One region of the Metabacillus sp. GQ13 genome, then DNA from elsewhere that is predicted to be linked to it. Evidence: predicted binding sites of a transcription regulator. Region 1 holds the regulator's gene; the other holds the start of a gene.

Evidence for each region. Region 1 encodes CtsR, which represses protease genes until heat stress. Its sites were predicted from a motif close to ATGGTCAATAAAGGTCAAACA; they were not measured.
Region 2: a site for CtsR is predicted at 8,253-8,273, ahead of clpP (ATP-dependent Clp endopeptidase proteolytic subunit ClpP). Genes of this name have one in related genera too.

Annotation. Positions count from the first base shown of each region.
Region 1 is NZ_JCAXET010000023.1:741-12,216, forward strand. Features, by position in the region: gene AC6CHR_RS22125 (STAS domain-containing protein) at 1-736, shown strand, start outside; gene AC6CHR_RS22130 (MgtC/SapB family protein) at 1,392-2,090, shown strand; gene AC6CHR_RS22135 (CtsR family transcriptional regulator) at 2,216-2,677, shown strand; gene mcsA (protein-arginine kinase activator protein McsA) at 2,693-3,244, shown strand; gene mcsB (protein-arginine kinase McsB) at 3,248-4,345, shown strand; gene clpC (ATP-dependent protease ATP-binding subunit ClpC) at 4,342-6,783, shown strand; gene radA (DNA repair protein RadA) at 7,184-8,557, shown strand; gene disA (DNA integrity scanning diadenylate cyclase DisA) at 8,561-9,640, shown strand; gene AC6CHR_RS22165 (PIN/TRAM domain-containing protein) at 9,927-11,024, shown strand; gene ispD (2-C-methyl-D-erythritol 4-phosphate cytidylyltransferase) at 11,179-11,476, shown strand, end outside.
Region 2 is NZ_JCAXET010000016.1:36,666-48,141, forward strand. Features, by position in the region: gene AC6CHR_RS18705 (tetratricopeptide repeat protein) at 51-1,511, shown strand; gene trxB (thioredoxin-disulfide reductase) at 1,852-2,802, shown strand; gene AC6CHR_RS18715 (8-oxo-dGTP diphosphatase) at 3,284-3,751, shown strand; gene rapZ (RNase adapter RapZ) at 3,861-4,766, shown strand; gene mgfK (gluconeogenesis morphogenetic factor MgfK) at 4,776-5,738, shown strand; gene whiA (DNA-binding protein WhiA) at 5,768-6,718, shown strand; gene AC6CHR_RS18735 (HPr family phosphocarrier protein) at 6,742-6,999, shown strand; gene clpP (ATP-dependent Clp endopeptidase proteolytic subunit ClpP) at 7,529-8,131, opposite strand; tRNA gene AC6CHR_RS18745 (tRNA-Arg) at 8,843-8,918, shown strand; gene AC6CHR_RS18750 (STAS domain-containing protein) at 9,633-9,848, shown strand; gene AC6CHR_RS18755 (EAL domain-containing protein) at 10,263-11,476, shown strand, end outside.

The DNA.
Region 1 (11,476 bases):
TTATGCAAAGTTAGAAATATCTAACTTGGAGAAGGAACAAGCAATTAGAATGTACAATGACCTTTTGGTTTTTTTTGGGGAATCTATTATTGAATGTGATAAAGAGGGAGTACCTGAAGCACTGTATATTTGGAGTAAAAGGAATGCTGAAGAACAGGTAGCATCAGGAGGGGAAATCTCTGAGATTATTGTACGCTATCCAGCAACAAGGGAACTTATTACGGATATTCTTACAAAAATCAGTTTAGATTTTGGACTATCAATAAAAGAACATTCATTTATACTTAAGAGAATAAATGCAATGCTAGATATAAGCATAAATGAAACTGTATTTGCTTTTGAACGTCTTTCTACTAAAATTAAAGCTGAATCTCAAAAGGAAATAGCTAGACTTTCAGCACCTGTAGTGCCAATTAAAGATGGGGTAGCAGTTCTGCCATTGATTGGTATAGTCGATTCATTTAGAGCAACTTATATTATCGAATCAGTTATTCCAAAGATTGCAGAACTTAAAATAAATTATCTCATTGTCGACTTCTCAGGTATTTTGACAATTGATGAAGAAGTTGCCCGTTATCTGTATCAAATAGAAAGTGTTCTTCGGTTATTAGGTAGCAAAACAATTGTAACAGGTTTACGTCCTGAATTAGCTCAAATTGTTGTGAATAGTGGTATTGATATGTCGTCAATCAAAACGTTTGCACATTTGAAGCATGCATTAGAAAGTTTAAAGTAAGAGAAAATAGCGTAACCAGAATGATTATAGCTTACTACCTGAGATGCTACGTATGATATTAAAAACTATAAATTTTATTAGCTTACTTCTCCATAGTTAGGGAGAGTAAGCTTTTTCTCATTGCTGAGTAAATTTATTTTAATCAATTTAGGAATGAATAAATTGATAAAGTTGTAGAATGAGAGGGCTGTATCCATAAATATTGTAGCTTTATATAAAAATATATCGGATGTAGTTAATATGTTACATGTACCTAATTGTTTTGTTATTTCTTTAAACAACAGAGAGCAACACAACAAGAAATTGAAATAAACTCATATAAAGGAAAAACTGCTTATAATCAATTAAATGTTTCCAGGGCTGTTTTCACAAAAATTGTTGTTATTTGTAATAAGCATTTCTTAATATACCTTTTCTTTCTGTCTTCGTGTTCTTTTCGCTGAATTACTCAGCCATTTTCAACTAAAATAGAGCTTCTAATTATACGAAGAAAATCCAAAGTCCAATTTTTTTAAGTTTGATAGCAACAAACATTATTTTTAGGGAAAAGCCTTTCAGAATAAAGATAAAATAATTTATTGATTTGTAGTTTGAATACAATCATTTGAGTATACATATATTAGAGAAAGATTTTTATAGCCAAAGAGGGGAAAGAATGAATACTATTATTGACTTATTAAATCAAGATACATACATTATGTTTTCACGTATATTAATAGCAACATTATTATGCGGTCTAATTGGATTAGAGAGGGAATTTAATAAGCATCCTGCAGGATTTCGTACACATTTACTTGTAGGGATAGGGTCTTGTTTAATGATGATCTTATCTCTTTATGGATTTGAAGATTATATTCAAAAAGATCCTAATATTCGCTTTGATCCTGCCAGAATCCCTTCCTATGTTATCAGTGGGATAGGATTTCTTGGTGGTGGAACAATTCTTGTTAGAGGAGCAACAGTCAGAGGTTTAACAACTGCTGCCTCAATATGGATAGTGGCAGGGTTAGGTTTAGTTATAGGTTCAGGTATGTATGAAGTGGCTATATTTACGACATTCATTGTTTTGATGTGTTTAATTTTTTTAAATCGACTAGAAAAATTTATGATTGGCAAAAGACCTAAAAGGAAAGTAAAAGTAGTTGTCCACTCTAATAAGACTACAATTGAAGATGTGTTAAAGAAGATATCGACATACGACGTGAAAACAAATAAGACCGTTATGACATCATGTAGGAAGGATAAAGAAGGTCAGGTAACATTTAATTATCAATTAGAGATAGATGTTTCATCTGTAAATGTTGATCTAGAAAGAATCATTGTAGAGGTAAGTGAGGTGGAAAAAATATTTTAGATATGTTTTACAAGTTAATATTTTGGCAATAGTTAAAATGAAACAGAAAGCTTGAAAATTTTTTCTGTTCGTTTTATAGTAAGGTTAAAGTCAAATATAGTCAAAGTCAGTGAGGGGGAGGTTGAGTGAGAAATATTTCAGACATTATTGAACAGTACTTAAAGCAGGTTCTGGAAAGTGGTGGAAAAGAAATAGTAGAGATTAAGCGTAGTGAGATTGCTGATAAGTTTCAGTGTGTACCTTCACAAATTAACTATGTTATTAATACAAGATTTACGATTGAAAGAGGGTATGTCGTAGAAAGTAAACGTGGTGGTGGCGGTTATATCCGTATTATCAAAGTCCGATCCAATAATCATGCACACTTAATCGAACAAATCTTACATTTAATTCAACATCGCCTTTCACAAGTTGCTGCAGTGGACATAATCAGTAGACTAGTTAGTGAGGAAGTTATATCAGCTAGGGAAGCTAAACTGATGCTGAGCGTTATTGATAGGTCTGTGATATATATTGATCTACCCCATAGGGATGAATTAAGGGCTAGGATGGTTAAAGCCATGCTGACGTCATTGAAATATAAATGAAAGTAGGGGAGACGGATGATCTGCCAGGATTGTAAAGAAAGACCGGCGACGTTTCACTTTACAAAAGTGATTAATGGTGAAAAAACAGAGGTTCATATTTGTGAGCATTGTGCGCACGAAAATAGTGAGCTAGTTATGTTTAATGTTAATCAAGGTTTTTCTTTAAATAATTTATTAACGGGTTTGTTAAACATGGAATCGGGTATTGCCAAGACAGAAGAACAGAATGTTTTTCAAGCAAATGATGTTCCTCATTGTGATCGATGCAAAATGACTTTACCCCAATTTAAAAAGGTTGGAAGATTTGGGTGTTCAAACTGTTATCATACATTTAAAAGTTATATAAATCCGATATTAAAACGGGTTCATGGTGGAAACACTGTCCATTCCGGGAAAATTCCAGAGAGAATTGGCGGAGATATTCATATCCGCAAGCAAATTGGCGAGCTAAAGGATAAACTTCATCATTTTATTGCCCAAGAGGAATTTGAACAAGCTGCCGAATATAGAGATCAAATTAGACTTCTTGAGAAAAAACTAAGCAATTCTCAAAAGGAGGGATCATAAGGCATGTCTCTCCAAAATTTTATGAATAAAGCAATGAGTGCTTGGATGAGTCAAGAAGGTCCTGATTCAGATATTGTTTTAAGCAGCAGAATTCGCTTAGCACGAAATATAGAGCAATATAAATTTCCGACGCTTTCTACCAATGATGAATTACAAGAAGTGTTAACTTTTTTTGAAACAACTTATGCAAATAAAAAATTCCAAAATATTGGTCGACTAGAACTACTTAAGATGAATGATATGCAACCAATTCAAAAAAGGGTTTTAGTGGAAAAGCATTTAATAAGTCCAAATTTATCAGAAAACTCAAGTTTTGGAGGGTGTTTACTTTCTGAAAACGAAGAAGTTAGCATTATGTTAAATGAGGAAGATCATATTCGTATACAATGTCTATTCCCAGGCTTTCAGCTTATGGAGGCATTGGATATGGCAAATAAATTAGATAATTGGATTGAAGAGGAAGTTGATTACGCCTTTGATGAGAAAATGGGCTACCTAACGAGCTGTCCGACTAATGTTGGAACTGGATTGAGGGCATCTGTCATGATGCACTTACCAGCACTTGTCCTAACACAGAAAATCAATAGAATTATTCCTGCTATTAATCAACTAGGATTAGTCGTTAGAGGAATTTATGGCGAAGGTAGCGAAGCAGTAGGTAATCTATTCCAAATCTCGAATCAGATAACGTTAGGTAAGTCTGAAAAGGATATTGTTGAGGACTTAATTAGTGTTGTTCAGCAGTTAATCACACAAGAAAGAACAACACGAGAAGCGCTATATAATTCTTCTCAAAACCAACTGGAGGACAGAGTGTATCGATCATTTGGTACATTGGCCTATAGTAGAATTATTGAATCCAACGAGACAGCAAAATGCCTTTCAGATGTTAGGTTGGGTATCGATCTAGGGATTATAAAAGATATATCACGAAATATTTTAAATGAATTAACAATTTTAACTCAGCCAGGCTTTCTACAACAGTATTTTGGCGGTTCGTTACGCCCTAATGAGCGAGATATTCGTAGAGCTGCGTTAATAAGAGAGCGGCTAAATTTAGAAATGGTACGTAATAAGCAAGAGGAGGATGATGAAATATGATGTTTGGAAGATTTACTGAACGTGCACAAAAGGTACTTGCTTTGGCACAAGAAGAAGCAGTTCGTTTGGGTCATAACAATATAGGCACAGAACATATTCTTTTAGGTCTTGTCAGTGAAGGAGAAGGAATTGCTGCTAAAGCGTTATTAGCGTTAGGTTTAGGGCCTGAAAAGATCCAAAAAGAGGTTGAAGGACTAATTGGAAAAGGTCAGGATACCTCGCAGACGATTCATTACACACCAAGAGCAAAAAAGGTCATTGAACTTTCGATGGATGAGGCTAGAAAATTAGGTCATTCTTATGTTGGAACTGAACATATCTTACTTGGTCTTATTCGCGAAGGAGAAGGGGTAGCCGCTCGCGTATTAAACAATTTAGGTGTAAGTCTTAATAAAGCTAGACAACAGGTGCTTCAATTATTAGGAAGCAATGAAACGTCCTCTAATCATCAAGGTGGAGGTATGACAAATGCAAACACCCCAACTTTAGATAGCCTTGCTAGAGATCTAACAGTTATCGCAAGAGAAGGTAGCTTAGATCCGGTTATCGGAAGAAGCAAAGAGATTCAACGTGTGATAGAAGTACTTAGTCGTCGTACGAAGAATAACCCAGTATTGATTGGGGAGCCCGGTGTAGGTAAAACAGCTATTGCTGAAGGATTAGCTCAACAAATTGTCCAAAATGAGGTACCGGAGATACTACGTGATAAGCGTGTTATGACACTTGATATGGGAACGGTTGTTGCAGGTACTAAATATCGTGGTGAATTTGAAGATAGACTGAAAAAGGTTATGGATGAGATCCGCCAAGCCGGAAATATCATTTTATTTATTGATGAGTTACACACGTTAATTGGTGCTGGTGGAGCTGAGGGAGCAATTGATGCCTCAAATATCTTGAAACCGTCATTAGCTAGAGGTGAATTGCAGTGTATCGGTGCAACTACTCTTGATGAGTATCGAAAGTATATTGAAAAAGATGCTGCACTAGAACGAAGATTCCAACCAATTCAAGTAGATGAACCAACAGCTAAGGAAAGTGTTCTCATTCTAAAAGGTCTACGTGATCGTTATGAGGCACATCATAGAGTCTCGATTACTGACGAAGCTATAGATGCGGCCGTTAAATTATCTGATCGTTATATTTCAGACCGATTTTTGCCAGATAAAGCAATTGATCTTATTGATGAAGCTGGTTCAAAGGTGCGATTACGGTCCTTTACAACACCACCGAACTTGAAAGAGCTTGAGGTAAAGTTAGATGAAATCCGTAAAGAAAAGGATGCGTCTGTACAAAGCCAGGAGTTTGAAAAGGCTGCTTCCCTACGTGACACAGAACAAAGGTTACGTGAACAACTTGAGGAAACAAAGAAAACATGGAAAGAAAAGCAAGGTCAGGAAAATACAGAAGTTACTGTTGAAGATATAGCTATGGTTGTTTCTAGTTGGACTGGTGTCCCTGTATCTAGACTTGCGCAAACAGAAACGGATAAGTTGTTAAATATGGAGAACTTGTTGCACTCAAGAGTAATTGGTCAAGATGAAGCTGTGGTTGCAGTGGCTAAAGCTGTTCGACGTGCACGAGCAGGACTTAAGGATCCGAAACGTCCGATTGGATCTTTTATCTTCTTAGGCCCAACTGGTGTTGGTAAAACAGAGCTTGCCAGAGCTTTAGCAGAGTCCATTTTTGGTGAAGAAGACGCAATGATCCGGATTGATATGTCTGAGTATATGGAAAAGCATTCAACAAGCCGTTTAGTGGGTTCACCTCCTGGATATGTAGGATATGATGAAGGTGGTCAATTAACAGAAAAGGTTAGAAGAAAGCCTTATTCTGTCGTACTCTTAGATGAAATTGAAAAGGCTCATCCTGATGTATTTAATATCTTACTGCAGGTACTCGAAGACGGAAGATTAACTGATTCAAAAGGTCGCACAGTAGACTTTAGAAATACGATCTTAATTATGACATCTAATGTAGGGGCTAATGAGTTAAAACGGAATAAATATGTTGGATTTAGTATTCAAGATGAAAAGCATGATTATAAAGATATGAAAGGTAAAGTAATGACCGAGTTGAAACGGGCATTTCGACCTGAATTTATTAACCGTATCGATGAAATTATTGTATTCCACTCTCTAGAGAAGAAACATTTAAAAGATATTGTTTCCCTTATGTCTGACCAATTAACAAAACGATTGCAAGAGCAAGATCTTACATTGGAATTAACCGAAGCTGCAAAGGATAAGATTGCAGAAGAAGGAGTGGATCTTGAATACGGTGCGAGACCACTGCGTCGTTCGATTCAAAGAAATGTCGAAGATCGACTATCTGAAGAATTATTAAGGGGTAATATTGATAAAGGTCGCAATATTATTCTAGATGTTGAAAATGGAGAATTTATCGTTAAAACCACTGAAAAGAAAGAAGTTAAATAGGTTACCTTAAATTAGTTACTCTTATTATAAAAGCAATAAAATTTAGAAAATACTAGGAAGTCGGGTATGAAGCCCGATTTTCCTTTTGCAAGAAATAAGTTGAGGCATGCTACGTATTGTGTGCCTCATTTTCTTTTATATGGAACTCTAAATAAAGATCTTATCTTGTTATTGGCTACCGGAATATACACTTGTCGTTCAAAGTGTTCCTCGTACTAAGCTACTACAATAGGAAGTAATTTATAAGCTTTAAAACTACACTGCTATCCAAAAGTTATATTTACTTTATAGATTAAAGAGGGACATTTTTACGATATACCTTAAAAGGAGCCATATAATTAATGGATTAGTATCATAATTTCCATGACTACTTGGTAATCTATTAGGAGAGGGAATAGAAATGGCGAAAACAAAAGTGAAGTTTATTTGTCAGACATGTGGATATGAATCAGCTAAATGGATGGGGAAATGTCCTGGGTGTGGAGAATGGAATACAATGACAGAGGAAGTCCTGAAACCAGTCTCACCTCGAAAGGCTGTTTTTAATCATTCCAATCAAGTTGCACAAAAACCTTCCCCGATTACAAATATCGAAACAACTCAAGAACCAAGAATTTTCACGAAGTCTGAAGAATTTAACCGCGTACTAGGTAGTGGGATAGTGAAGGGATCCCTTGTTTTAATTGGTGGTGATCCTGGAATAGGAAAGTCTACCCTTTTACTGCAGATCTCCTCACAGCTTGCTGATAATGGAAACGATGTTCTATATATTTCAGGCGAGGAATCTGTCAAACAAACAAAACTAAGAGCTGACAGATTAGGAGTTAAGTCAAGTAAATTATTTGTTTTATCTGAAACAGATTTAAGTTTTATTTCAAAAGCAATTGAGGAAACAAACCCTGCTTTTGTTGTAGTTGACTCGATTCAAACTGTTTTTCATAGTGAAATAAGCTCTGCCCCTGGGAGTGTGTCACAGGTCAGAGAATCCACAGCCGAGTTAATGAGAATTGCCAAAACACAAGGTATTGCTATTTTTATTGTCGGCCATGTAACAAAAGAAGGATCTATTGCTGGTCCGAGGATATTGGAGCATATGGTTGATACTGTATTATATTTTGAAGGTGAAAGACATCACACCTATCGAATTTTACGAGCAGTTAAAAACCGTTTTGGTTCAACAAATGAAATGGGTATTTTTGAAATGAAGGAATCAGGGCTGGAAGAAGTTAAAAACCCGTCAGAAATCTTTTTAGAAGAAAGATCAAAGGGTGCAGCTGGTTCGACCGTTGTTGCGTCTATGGAAGGAACAAGACCAATACTTGTTGAGATTCAGGCATTAATTTCGCCAACAAGCTTTGGTAACCCTAGAAGAATGGCTACTGGAATTGACCATAATCGTGTTCCATTGCTAATGGCTGTTTTAGAAAAACGTGTCGGCCTACTTTTACAAAATCAAGATGCATATTTAAAAGTAGCGGGTGGTGTGAAGCTTGATGAACCAGCTATTGATCTAGCTATTGCTGTAAGTATTGCATCTAGTTTTAAGGATGCACCACCAAAACCTACTGATGTGATAATAGGTGAAGTTGGCTTAACTGGAGAAGTTCGACGTGTATCTAGAATCGAGCAAAGAGTCATTGAGGCTGCTAAGCTAGGATTTAAAAGAGTAATTATTCCTGAAGCGAATATCGGTGGTTGGAGCGCCCCAGATGATATCGAAGTAATCGGCGTGAAAAATGTTGCAGAGGCCCTCCACAAAACTATAGGAGGATAATGAATGATAGAAAAAGAGAGTAAATCTGGTGAAAAGACCTTAAATGAAATTCTGCAATTTGTAGCACCTGGAACACCAATCCGGGAGGGAATTGAGAATGTCCTCCGTGCAAAAACTGGTGGATTAATTGTTGTAGGTCACAACGGTGTAGTCAATGACGTAATTGATGGTGGTTTCTCAATCCAATGTTCTTTTTCTTCTTCACATTTATATGAGTTAGCTAAAATGGATGGGGCAATTATCTTAAGTGATTCAGGGAAAAAAATCATGTATGCAAATGCACAATTAGTACCAGATTCGACTATTTACTCTTCAGAAACAGGGATGAGACACCGTACGGCTGAACGTGTAGCTAAACAAACAGGTAATTTGGTCATTGCCATATCACAAAGAAGAAATGTCATCACGTTGTATCATGGCGAGTTAAGATATGCCTTAAAAGAAATCGGTGTCATCTTAACAAAAGCAAATCAGGCTATCCAAACACTAGAGAAATATAAAATTGTCCTCGACCAATCTGTCGCCACTTTGGGAGCTTTAGAGCTTGAAGAATTAGTTACGTTTAAAGAAGTTATTCAGGTCTTACATCGTTTTGAAATGGTGTTAAGAATTAAGGATGAAATCAATGACTATGTTAACGAGCTTGGTGCAGAGGGCTACCTTATTAGGTTACAACTTGCTGAACTGCTATCGGGTTTAGAGGAAGAGGCTGCGTTACTAATCAAAGATTATACAAATGAAAAAATAGTTGATTCTTCGCTTATTATTAAACAATTACAAGATTTGTCTAGTTTTGAACTCTTAGAGGATTCCGTTCTTTTTAAATTACTTGGCTATTCAACATTTACTAAAATCGATAATCCAGTTACACCTAGAGGTTATCGAATGTTAAGTAAGATTTCGAGGATGCCGACTATAATTATTGAAAATTTAGTGACAACTTTTAAAAATTTGAAACTTATTATGCGGGCATCCGTAGAACAGTTAGACGAGGTAGAAGGAATAGGTGAGGTTAGAGCTAAGAAGATCATAACAGGGTTAAAAAGATTAAAGGACCAACATTTAATAGATCGCCATATATAAGTATTGGCTGTTTTCTAAACGTTTCTTGCTACTTGTTAATAAAAGTCGACTTTTTGTTTTTAACGAATAACAGTAATTTTGTGAAAAGCTAGTATAGAATTTTAATAAAAACTGCAACATTTATGTTTTAATTTCGTCAAATTAGGGTATATTAAGATTGTTTTTTAATATATTTTGAGCAGTTAGATTACAGCCTTGTATCAATCTATTTACATTTTTAATTTTATGTTTCCTCATGTACAAGAAGTAGGATAAAGTAGTTATATCGTTAAAAGGAGGTGAAGGTATGTTAATAAAGCGCATCATACAGTTGTTATTTTTAAGTGTAGGAGGTATGTTAGGAATTCTATTCATACCAGAATTACTACAAGTATTAAATATGCAGGACATACCTTTTATTAATACACCGTATACATTAGCTGTATTAGGTGCAATTATCTTTTTTGTTGCAACATTTTGGTTAGTTGATTACGTTGTAAATTGGATTAAGGTATTAGAAGAGACTGTTATAAAAGCTCCTGTTGCGGATGTTTTATTTGGAAGTTTAGGGTTAATATTTGGTCTTATAGTTGCTTTTCTTATCGTTATACCTTTAAAAGATATTCAATATCAAGTTTTTCAAACAATCATCCCGATCTTTTTAACACTTTTTCTTGGTTATTTAGGATTTCAAATTGGTTTCAAGAAGAAAGATGAACTAATTAGTTTATTCTCAGTTCCTAACCTAATGAGTAAGAAAAAGGGAGCGGCAGATGAAGAAGTTGATACCGAGGATAAAAAGCTAAAAATATTAGATACTAGTGTCATTATTGATGGTAGAATCGCAGATATTTGTCAAACGGGCTTTTTAGAAGGGACAATTGTTATCCCTCAGTTTGTATTAGAGGAGCTTCAGCATATTGCTGATTCTTCAGATGTATTAAAACGTAACAGAGGTCGTAGAGGTCTTGATATTTTAAATCGAATCCAAAAAGAGCTTGCGATTAATGTAGAGATATATGAGGGTGATTTTGAAGAAATTCAGGAAGTTGATAGTAAATTAGTAAAATTGGCGAAGATCACTTCCGGTGTTGTTGTAACAAATGATTTTAATCTAAATAAAGTATGTGAACTGCAAAAGGTACATGTACTTAATATTAACGATTTAGCAAATGCAGTCAAACCTGTGGTGCTACCAGGTGAAGAAATGAATGTTCAAGTAATAAAGGATGGTAAAGAGCATAATCAAGGAATAGCTTATCTTGATGATGGCACGATGATTGTTGTGGAAGATGGACGTAATTATATAGGAAAACATATCGAGGTCCTTGTCACAAGTGTTCTTCAGACATCAGCAGGTAGAATGATTTTTGCCAAACCAAAATTACTAGAAAAGGCGTTATAGAGAAATCAGAGAGACATTTATTACCTTTTTTCTCTTAGTAAGTATAAATGTAAAGGCCCGTGAAACATTAGGTTACTAGTGTTCATGGGCCATTTTACATATTGGCAGTAATCTTTTATGATAATGGTATACTGATTATTAAGGAGTAAGTAGAATGAACTATCAGGTCGTAATTCCAGCTGCAGGACAAGGTAAGAGAATGAATGCAGGTAAAAACAAGCAGTTTATCGAGCTTGAACAAGTACCGGTAATTGTTCATACTTTAAGGGTGTTTGAGGATCATTCCATGTGCGTTGGAATTATTCTAGTTATTAATGAACAAGAACGGGCGGACTTTTTGCAATTAATTAATGATTACGGCTTATCAAAAGTAAAACATCTTGTTGTTGGTGGTAGTGAGAGACAGTTCAGTGTGTACAATGGTTTACAAGCTGTCGATGAAGGAGAAATTG
Region 2 (11,476 bases), on a different contig from region 1:
ATCTTATGGTATACTAACGTACGGTGAAATGAATGAAATGGAGGATTTCGGTGGGAAAACAATTGAGCAAACAACAACAAAAAGCACAGATTGTCCCGTTTCTCCAAGATGGACAATATTATTATAATAAAGGCCTAAAGGCTTATCGTGAGCAAAACTTTCAAAAGGCAAGCAAATATTTGCAAAGGGCAGTTGAGTTAGATCCAAAAGACTCAATCAAGCTATCCCAACTAGCAACAATCTATACAGATATGGGAAACTATAGCCAATCAAATGAATTGCTTTTAACAATACTTGATGAAGTTGATAAAGATCTGACAGAGTGTCACTACTTTATGGCAAACAATTATGCACATCTTGGATTATTTCAGGAAGCATACAAGTGTGCAACTGAATATGCGAATAAGGAACCATTTGGTGAATTTATAGAAGAGAATGAAGATTTAATCGACCTTTTGACGATGGAGGACGATGGTGAGGATCCGTTTTTAAAGGACCCAGATGATTTAATTTTAAAACAGGATGCAGCAAAAACGCTTCTCGAAAATAGTCAATTTGACGATGCTATTTTACTTTTAGAAGAAATTGTTGTCGAGTATCCTGAATTTTGGTCTGCCCATAATAATTTATCACTAGCCTATTTTTACGTTGGTGAAGTTGATAAGGCAAAAGATTATTTGCACATTGTACTCGAACAAAATCCTGGCAATCTCCATGCTTATTGCAATTTATTAGTCTTTCATTACTATGAACGGCAGGACGAGAAGGTAGCAGAGCTTGCCAAAACATTATCAACAGTCTATCCACTTTTATATGAGCATCGTTATAAATTAGGGGCAACGTTTGCTTTAGTCGGCTATTATCCACTTGCCTATAAATGGCTTCGCTCTTTACACAAACAAGGTTTTGAAGGCGATGATACCTTTTATTACTGGCTTTCACATGCTGCGTATTTTACAGGTCATGTCGCATTTTCAGAGCAAATGTGGGAGCGTGTTTTAAAGGAAAACAAAGACAAAGCTGGCTCTGAGCCATGGAATGTAGACAGTTTAGACGATCAACGAGTGCAAAATATGACACTAGAAGAGCGTTTATATGGGATTTTCCTTGCTTCAGAAATGAATAATTATGATCAAATTAATAGTTACAAGGTATCAACTGTTCCACAATCACGATTGGAAAAAGAATTTATTAAACTTGTTTTATCGAAGGATTTTCGTTCGTCTAACGAAGTGACCTCTCTTTATCATATTGTAAAAGAACTATTTGTTCATTGTGAGCAGGATGAGATGATGCTGTTTTCTCTACAAATACTAGGGCTTGCTTATAATAATGATCAAACATTAAAAAATCATCTTGGATGGGCAGCAGCATTAGACTATGTTTGGAAAAACAAAAAAAACAAGTCGATAAGTCAAGCGACAGTGGCGGATATGTATGATGTATCGGTATCGTCGCTTGGGAAATATGTAAGAATTGTAAGAGAAATCTCCATTGTGGATGAGACCTGATATTCATCATTTATCGATTCTCGAATCGCCAAGTAAGCTGTGAATAGGCTCTTGGCGGTTTTTTTGTGTCTGCTTGTATTAGTCGAAAAACACTCGAATTTTGTCGAATGATAGATGATCCTTTAAGGTTGATAGGTCATTAAGCTTCCTTCCTAGTCCGTGAGCAAATAAATGGCATGAAACGTTTATATTTTATACGATGTTTATAAGGTAGAAGAGATAAAACAATGTAGAAAGACTTTTTTTAAAAAGATTGTTGTTTAAAGTTTTAAAAAAAACAGCATTCTTCGCAAAAGTAGTTAATAATAAAAGGAATCATTTTAATGAGGAGTGAACATTCGTGTCTGAAGAAAAAATTTACGATGTTATTATAGCAGGCGCTGGTCCAGCAGGAATGACGGCAGCTGTTTATACATCACGTGCCAATTTATCAACACTTATGATTGAACGAGGAGTGCCAGGTGGGCAAATGGCTAATACAGAAGAAGTAGAGAACTATCCTGGTTTTGATCATATATTAGGACCTGAGTTATCAACAAAAATGTTTGACCATGCGAAGAAATTCGGTGCTGAATATGCTTATGGAGATATTCAAGAAATCATTGATGGCGAAGAATATAAAACAGTGAAAGCTGGAAAAAAAGAATATAAAACACGAGCAGTCATTATTACAGCTGGTGCTGAATATAAAAAAATCGGTGTGCCTGGAGAAAAGGAACTAGGTGGACGTGGCGTATCTTATTGTGCCGTTTGTGATGGTGCCTTCTTTAAAGGGAAAGAGTTAGTTGTTATTGGAGGAGGAGATTCAGCTGTAGAAGAAGGCGTTTATTTAACACGCTTTGCTTCTAAGGTGACAATCGTCCATCGCCGTGATGAACTAAGAGCACAAAAAATTCTTCAACAACGTGCATTTGATAATGAAAAAATTGACTTCATCTGGAATAACACAGTTAAGGAAATTCATGATCAAGATGGTAAGGTAGGGAAAGTTACCTTAGTGAATACGACAAATGGTGAAGAACAAGAATTTAAAACGGACGGTGTGTTTATTTATATCGGGATGCTACCGTTATCCAAACCATTTAAGAGTCTAGGTATCACAAACGATGAGGGATATATTGAAACAAATGAACGAATGGAAACAAAGGTAGAAGGAATCTTTGCCGCGGGTGACATTCGTGAGAAGATGCTACGTCAAATTGTCACTGCAACAGGTGATGGAAGTATTGCAGCCCAAAGTGCACAGCACTATATTGAAGAGTTGACGGAAAAGCTAAAGCTGAAGAATTAAATGCATGTAAGAATGTTTAACACATTCGTAATTCTGTTTTAACCCTCCTGTAACATGGGTGAAACAATTATCGGTTACTATAAGGGTAGTAATTGACCCCCTTTTATAAATAGAATTACTTTAGAGCATGGACGCCCTTTTCCATGCTCCTTTTTTTGTCCTTTTTTTCGTACAAATAAACCGGAATATCCCCACATAACCTAAAAATAGAAAGATTGTTAAAAATAGTACCAAAAAGTGAAACTGATTTTGTTTTGAAACGTATATAAAATGAGAACACCATAAATCGTGTTCGTTGTTAAGACCAAATATAAATAGTATAATATAGAAAAGACAAGAACGTTTCTTATGCTGTTTCATGGCTAATCTAGAGATCGTCAACACTTGATTGAAGGCATAAGAAAAACTTCAACCATGTACGTTTGATTTTTCCTAGTTAAAGCATGACACTTGCGCTTTTCTAAAGTCATGGGAAATAGAGGTGAAGAAGGTGCAGAGAGTTACAAATTGCGTCTTAATGGAAGGAAACAAAATACTACTCCTTCAAAAACCAAGAAGAGGCTGGTGGGTGGCGCCTGGCGGGAAAATGGAATTAGGTGAATCTGTTAAAGATACAGTGACCCGTGAATATCGCGAGGAAACAGGCATATACATTAAAAATCCCCAATTAAAGGGTGTTTTCACCTTTATAATCCAGGATGGAAAAGATATTATTTCAGAATGGATGATGTTCACCTTCTTAGCAACAGATTACCAAGGTACAAATGTCCTTGAGTCAGAAGAAGGCACCATACAATGGCATGAAAAGGAAGCTATCCAAACACTGCCAATGGCTCCAGGGGATCATCACATTTTAGATTATGTCATTAAAGGTACGGGTATGCTATATGGGACCTTTACCTATACCCCAGAATTCGAGTTAATTTCCTATCGTTTAGATCCACAATAGGGTGAAATAAATATATACATAGCATATCCACCGAACGGTTTGTCTTGCCTTCTTTAGAACGAAGATAAACTGAACGAATAGAGGTATTAGGTGAAAGGAGGAACGGACAATGACAAATGATATGAATGAGCAACAACCGACTTCAAATGATGTTCAAATGGTTATTATAACGGGTATGTCAGGAGCGGGTAAAACAGTTGCTATTCAAAGCTTCGAGGATCTTGGATATTTTTGTGTAGATAATTTACCACCTACCCTTTTACCAAAATTCTTAGAGTTGATGAAGGAATCTGGCGCTAAAATGAATAAGGTAGCGCTGGTTATGGACCTTCGTGGTAGGGAATTCTTCGATCATCTGTTCCAAGCACTTGACGATCTCTCTGAAAGTACATGGCTTACACCTCAGATATTATACCTTGATGCCAAAGATGCTACATTGGTGACGAGATATAAAGAAACACGAAGATCCCATCCATTAGCATCGAAAGGCTTACCTCTAGAAGGAATTGGACTTGAACGGGAACTTCTCGAAGAGCTGAAAGGCAGAGCGCAGCTGATTTATGATACAACTGGCTTGAAGCCAAGGGAATTAAGAGAAAAAATTCTTAAGCAATTTTCATCAAGTGTTGAGCATACATTCACAGTTAATGTGACATCATTTGGTTTTAAATATGGCGTACCAATTGATGCTGATTTAATGTTTGATGTGCGTTTCCTGCCTAATCCACACTATATTGACCATATGAGGCCGAAAACCGGATTACAAGAGGAAGTATCCTCATATGTGTTAAAATGGAGTGAAACGCAAAAGTTTTTAGAGAAACTCATAGATTTGCTCACGTTTATGCTTCCATATTATAAGCGTGAAGGAAAGAGCCAAATCGTCATCGCCATAGGTTGTACTGGAGGACAGCATCGCTCTGTTACATTAGCTGAGTACATTGCCAACCATTACCAAAATGACTATCATACTCAAGTGTCTCATCGAGATATTGAGAAAAGAAAGCAACATTAACGAATGACTTTGGACCAAGTACCAAAAGTCGTTATCATCGGTGGAGGAACTGGTTTATCCGTCCTATTAAGAGGGTTAAAGCAATTCCCGGTTGACATTACAGCTATTGTCACCGTCGCCGATGATGGTGGTAGCTCTGGCATGATCCGTAATGAGCTAAACATACCTCCTCCAGGTGATATCCGTAATGTATTAGCAGCCTTGTCAGATGTGGAGCCGCTTGTGGAAGAACTTTTTCAACATCGATTCAATAAAGGAAATAACTTAGTTGGCCATTCATTAGGAAATCTCATCTTAGCAGCAATGACAAACATTACAGGAGATTTTGTCCATGCAATAAGGGAAATGAGTACTGTATTAAATGTGCGGGGGAAAGTATTGCCTGCAGCAAATACGAGTGTCATTTTAAATGCCGAAATGGAAGATGGAACAATCGTATCTGGTGAATCGAAAATACCAATCTCAGGTAAGAAGATTAAGCGTGTTTTTCTCACACCTGAAAAAATCGAACCACTTCCTGAAACATTGGACGTGATTCGTGAGGCAGATTTGATTATTATTGGACCTGGTAGTTTATATACAAGTATTTTGCCTAATCTACTTGTTCCAAAAATTGGTGATGCAGTTTGTCATTCAAAAGCAAAAAAGGTTTACATTTGTAATGTAATGACACAGGCAGGAGAAACATTGAACTTTTCTGCAAGTGATCATGTTAAAGCATTATATGATCATATGAAATGCACTTTTATGAATACAATTCTTGTTAATGAAGAAGAAATTCCAGATGAAATTAAATCAATCTATGAAGAAGAGCTAGCCAAACCAGTTCACTTTGATATCGAAGCTTTAAAAGCACTAGGACTTGAAGTCATCACAGATAAAATTGTTAATTATGATAATAATGTGATTAGACACGATACAAATAAAGTGGCGAAACTGCTCTATGGCATTCTTCAACAAGACATGAAATAAGTGCATGGCTAAGAATGGGGGTGCAGAGGTTGTCATTTGCATCTGAAACAAAAAAGGAATTAACAAACTTAGAACTTAAGCCTTGTTGCTTAAAGGCAGAGCTATCTGCACTTATTAGAATGAACGGTTCATTATCGTTATCTAATAAAATGATATCGATTGATATTCAAACAGAAAATGCTGCAATTGCAAGAAGAATTTATACATTATTAAAAAGGCAATACGAGGTTTCAGTCGAATTATTAGTACGTAAGAAGATGCGCTTAAAAAAGAACAATGTATATATCGTACGCCTAATTGAAAAGGCGAAATTCATCCTAGAAGATTTAAATATTTTAGAGGAAGGCTTTAATATTGTAAGGAGTATTTCAGAAAAATTGGTGAAAAAGAAGTGTTGCAAACGTTCTTATATACGTGGGGCATTTCTTGCTGGTGGTTCTGTTAATAATCCGGAAACTTCCTCCTATCATCTCGAAATTTTCTCGCTTTACAAAGAGCATAATGATTCTCTTTGCGAGTTAATGAATACATTTGATTTAAATAGTAAAACGTTAGAACGAAAAAAAGGCTTCATTACCTATCTTAAAGAAGCTGAGAAAATAACGGAGTTTCTAAATGTCATCGGAGCGCATCAAGCATTGCTTCGTTTTGAGGATGTTAGAATTGTTCGTGACATGAGAAACTCGGTGAATCGCTTAGTAAACTGCGAAACCGCCAATCTAAACAAAACGATTGGTGCAGCAATAAGACAGGTTGAGAATATACGCTTAATCGACGAAAAGATTGGATTAGATGCTTTGCCTGATAAACTTCGTGAAATAGCGAGGCTTCGGGTCGACTATCAAGAGGTAACATTAAAAGAACTTGGCGAAATGGTATCAAGCGGTACAATAAGCAAATCTGGGATTAATCATCGCTTGCGAAAATTAGACCAAATTGCTGAGCAGATACGAACAGGTCAACCGCTAACATTAAAATAAATCAGAGAGATGGGGAGATAACTATGGTTGAAAGACAAGTTGAAGTACACCTAAAATCAGGTTTACAAGCACGCCCAGCTGCATTATTTGTTCAGGAAGCAAACCGTTTTACATCAGATGTATTCCTGGAAAAGGACGGAAAAAAAGTCAATGCAAAGAGCATTATGGGACTAATGAGCTTAGCAATTAGCAAAGGATCAACGATCACGCTAATTGCAGAAGGTAATGATGAACAAGATGCAGTAGAAAACTTAAGTACCTATGTTCAACAAGAAGGTTAACTAGAAAAGCGCAAGAGCCCAAGTACAGCTCCGTATGAACTGGAGCACTCCGCAATGAGATAAAGGAAACACGAAGAACGAAAGTGATACGATGTTGACTTATCTTATGGAGGAGAGTGAAGTTCAATAGGAGTTGGTGCTTTGGAGCTAGACAACTAGAAAAGCGCAAGAGCCCCGTTCAGTTCCGTATGAACTGGGCTCTTACGCAATCGAGTACAACAAAACTATTTCTTATAAAATAGCGAGCACACCGTAGTAGATACCAGCGGAGTGCTTTTTTGCATTAGGTTTTTACCTAACAAGTTTTTTTGCATTCAGACATAAAAAATTGACTTTTGAATTTTTTCTATTATAAACGGAAGTTACTTTAAAAGAGTTTGGAAGGGTAGTTAAGCAAAAAGAGCGCGACATAAGCATAAACCGTATATTAGTTCTTTGTGCGAAAGACAACAATTCTTACGAAAACAGCCTTGCATTAAAAACATGAAAAAGAGTTAAAGCACTTGGCTTTAACTCTTAAAATAATGACTTATTTTTTTTCATCAAGTAGAATATTACGTTGTAAAATTTTATCGATTAAACCGTACTCTAGAGCACGATCTGCTGTCATGAAGTTATCACGCTCTGTATCATGTTCGATGACGTCTAAAGGCTGACCAGAACGGTCTGATAGAATTTTGTTTAATTTGTCACGTAAGAAAAGAATACGTTTCGCTGCAATGTCAATTTCAGTTGCTTGACCTTGAGCACCACCAAGTGGTTGGTGAATCATAACTTCACTGTTAGGAAGTGCATAACGTTTACCTTTTTCACCAGCTGCAAGGAGGAAAGCACCCATAGATGCTGCCATACCAATACAAATCGTTGATACACTTGGTTTAATATATTGAATCGTGTCATAAATCGCCATACCAGCAGTGATCGATCCACCTGGGCTATTAATATAGATCGAAATATCTTTTTCTGGATCTTCTGCTTCTAGGAATAGTAGCTGTGAAACGATTGAGTTTGCTACGTTATCATCAATACCACTACCAAGCATAATAATACGATCCTTTAATAGTCGAGAATAAATGTCGTAAGCACGCTCACCACGGTTTGTTTGTTCAATAACTGTTGGGATTAAATTCATTTTTTATTCCTCCTTTAATATAAGAGAGATTGCACGGTGGTTCATAACCTATAAACATTCGTACAGATACTGTTTTTGATACTTGCAGCTGAATTACTTTATGTATTACCATCATACAACTAAGGTCAATAAAGGTCAAACAAAAAGACTGTAAGATTGATCAAACCTTTTCCCTTACTATACTATGTTCTTAATAAGCATAACATGTAATCATGTTTCCCACATTTATTTGATTTCAAACAGGATGGAAGGTCATATATAAAGGCTGTTTTCGCAAAGATTGTTGTTTTCCGTACAAAGTAGTATTGTACACGTTTTAACTATATCTTCGTGCTCTTTTCGTTAAATTACTCAAAAATCCCTTTGGTGATAGCTTCAATTTACATTATAAAAATCCAAAAGCCGATTTTTATTAGTTCTAGAGCAACAAACTTTTAGAAAAGAGCCTATATAAAATAGAGAAGCATAGTTGTTAATGAGGGTTATTTATCATGGCTGAAACGATGTGTAATCGAGATATGGAGGCAAATTACGTGGATGTTTAATTGTTAAAAAGTCGTCAGTTGTTCTAAAGCTAAACGGTAAAAGAAGGTATACTTTTTTAAAAGGTATCTTAATTTAATGATACCTATTGATAAACACATGCAATTTATCGTATAATATTCTAACTGGTGTTAAATTTCTATATGAAGTACACTAGTCTTCAAATGTGCGCTCGTAGCTCAGTCGGATAGAGCGATGGTTTCCGGTACCATGTCTGCCGGGGGTTCGAATCCCTCCGAGCGCGTTAAATAGGGAAAATAGCAAGGATCTGAGTAAATCTCAGTCCTTGCTATTTTTTATTTAGGCTGTTTTCGCAAAGATTGTTGCTTTCCATACAAAGTACACATGTACAGGTTTTAAGCTTATCACTGTGCTCTTTTCGCTCAATGACTCTGATACCCCTCTGGAGATTGCTTGAATTTACATCATAAAAATCCAAAAGCCGATTTTTATTAGTCCTAGAGCAACAAACTTTTAGAAAAGAGCCTTTATTTAAAAAGGATCTTTAATGATATTTAACAATCCATACCTAGCCACGTTTATGCAATATTTTAATGAGTTTAATTTTAAAGAAGCAGTATAAAGAGTACTGGATAGATAGGAACCGAGTACGATAATTTCCAACCAAATAATAGAAGAATGGAGGGCAACCAACTTGTAAACGGTGATTAGTATGTATCTTTTAAATAAATGAAAGGAATTAATCAATGTATTCACAGTTTCAATACAAGTTAAAACGAACCTAGTTCAGTAATCAGCATATTATTTTACCAGCTGAAGTTTCAGAGCCTATCACATCCTCAAAAGTAGTAATGGCACTTCTGAAGTTGGTTTAAGGCACCTCGGTAATAGTCGGAACCGTAAAATACACATTCAAAAAAACAAAATATAATGTTAAAATCCAACTTGATAATAATGGAAGAATTGTATTGGGCCAATGGGAATTGGGGAGAATATCATGATTAACTATTCACTAAATCCCGAAGAAGCTATCTTTGAAGTGAAATTAGAAGGAGATTTAGATATTGAAGCTACAGAAGTTATCGAAGGGGAATTGATTCCAGCATTAGAAAACTATCAGACAGTTCGTTTGAATTTTGAGAAAGTTCCATTTGTAGATTCCTTTGGTATGGGTCTTTTATTAAGGTTCTTTTCTAAGTGTTTGTTGCTCTAGGACTAATAAAAATCGGCTTTTGGATTTTATGATGTAAATTCAAGCAATCTCCAGAGGGGTATCAGAGTCATTTAGCGAAAAGAGCACGATGGTAAGGCATAAAACGTGTGCAGTTGTACTTTGTACTGAAAACAACAATCTTTGCGAAAACAGCCTTTATTAAACTGGTGAACACATTAAACGATCTTGGGACAAAGGTAATGGTCTTAAACGTAAAGGAGAAAGTAATGGAAGTTTTCGGGTTTTAGCAACTTCCAGAAATACTCGGTGATGGTGTGTTTGTATAAGACTCTATTAGGGTACTTGCTCTAGTACTCATTTACCCTACCGTTTTATATATAGAAAAAGTATGCTAATGCAATATATAATTGATTAAAGGATCTAGGCACATTTATTAATTCGGGGTGAGAAAGATTGAATGATCAAATTTTTAATAACTTTCATATAACACTTGTACTTGTTTCTTTTATATTAGCGATCATATCCTTCTTTGTAGGTTTTGATATTTTTAATCGCCTCATTATTCAAAAGGGTAGACGGAAAATAGTTTGGTTATTGTATGGTACGTTTGCTGTAAGTATTGGAATTTGGACCTCACATTTTATTGGTTTGATAGCATTTATTCACTTCCATACTTTTGATTTACCTTTTGTGTTTAGTTCTTTAGTGTTAGCTATGGTCTTAATCTTTATGACACTATTGATTAGTACAAAAGCTAAAACAACGAAAAAACGTATTATATTGGCGAGTTTGTCAATAACAGTAAGCATTCTACTACTCAATTTCTTTGGGATGGAGGCTATCAATGGTCATTTAGGATACAATCGAATGGCTATGACAGCTTCTATATTGTTAGCGTTAATTGCACCTTTTCTAATTATAAAAATGGTCGTTAAGTTAAGGAGCTTTGCTAGTATCACGGACTTTCGTGTAAAACTCTATAGTGGAGTGTTATTTGGACTAAGTTTAATGTTCATACACTATATTTCGATGTTAGGTATGACCATTCGACCTCGATTTGAGGATACACTTTTACTTGATAATAATCACTATCTTTCAGTTGGTTTAATCGTAGGGAGTTTCTTCATATTAAGCATTTTTATTGTTAGTTCAATAATTGACCGAAAGCTGTCTACTCAGTCTCTTAAGCTCTCTCAAACTGAACAAGATTATCGATCTCTTTTTGAACATAATCCTGATATTGTTGTTCGCTTTGACAAGAAGGGTATAGTCTTATCAGTAAACAAAGCACTAGAAAGGATTACGGGTTATAAAATAGAAGAATGGATTAATCAACATTATCAAAGAATTGTGATGGAAGAGTATTATGAGAAGACAAATGAACAATTTCTACTGGCTACAAAGGGATTAGCAACAGACTGTGAGAGTGTATTGATTCATAACAATGGGAACAAGATTCATATCTATGTAACAAATATTCCTATTATTATTAATAGTGAAATCGTTGGTGTATATTGTATTGTAAAAGATATAACGGACAAAAAAAAGGCGGAACTTACGATTCAGCATTTAGCATTTCATGACTATTTGACTGGATTGCCAAATCGGAGTAATTTGGAACATACATTATCCAAATTACTAAATAAGGCTATCGATACAAAGCAAAC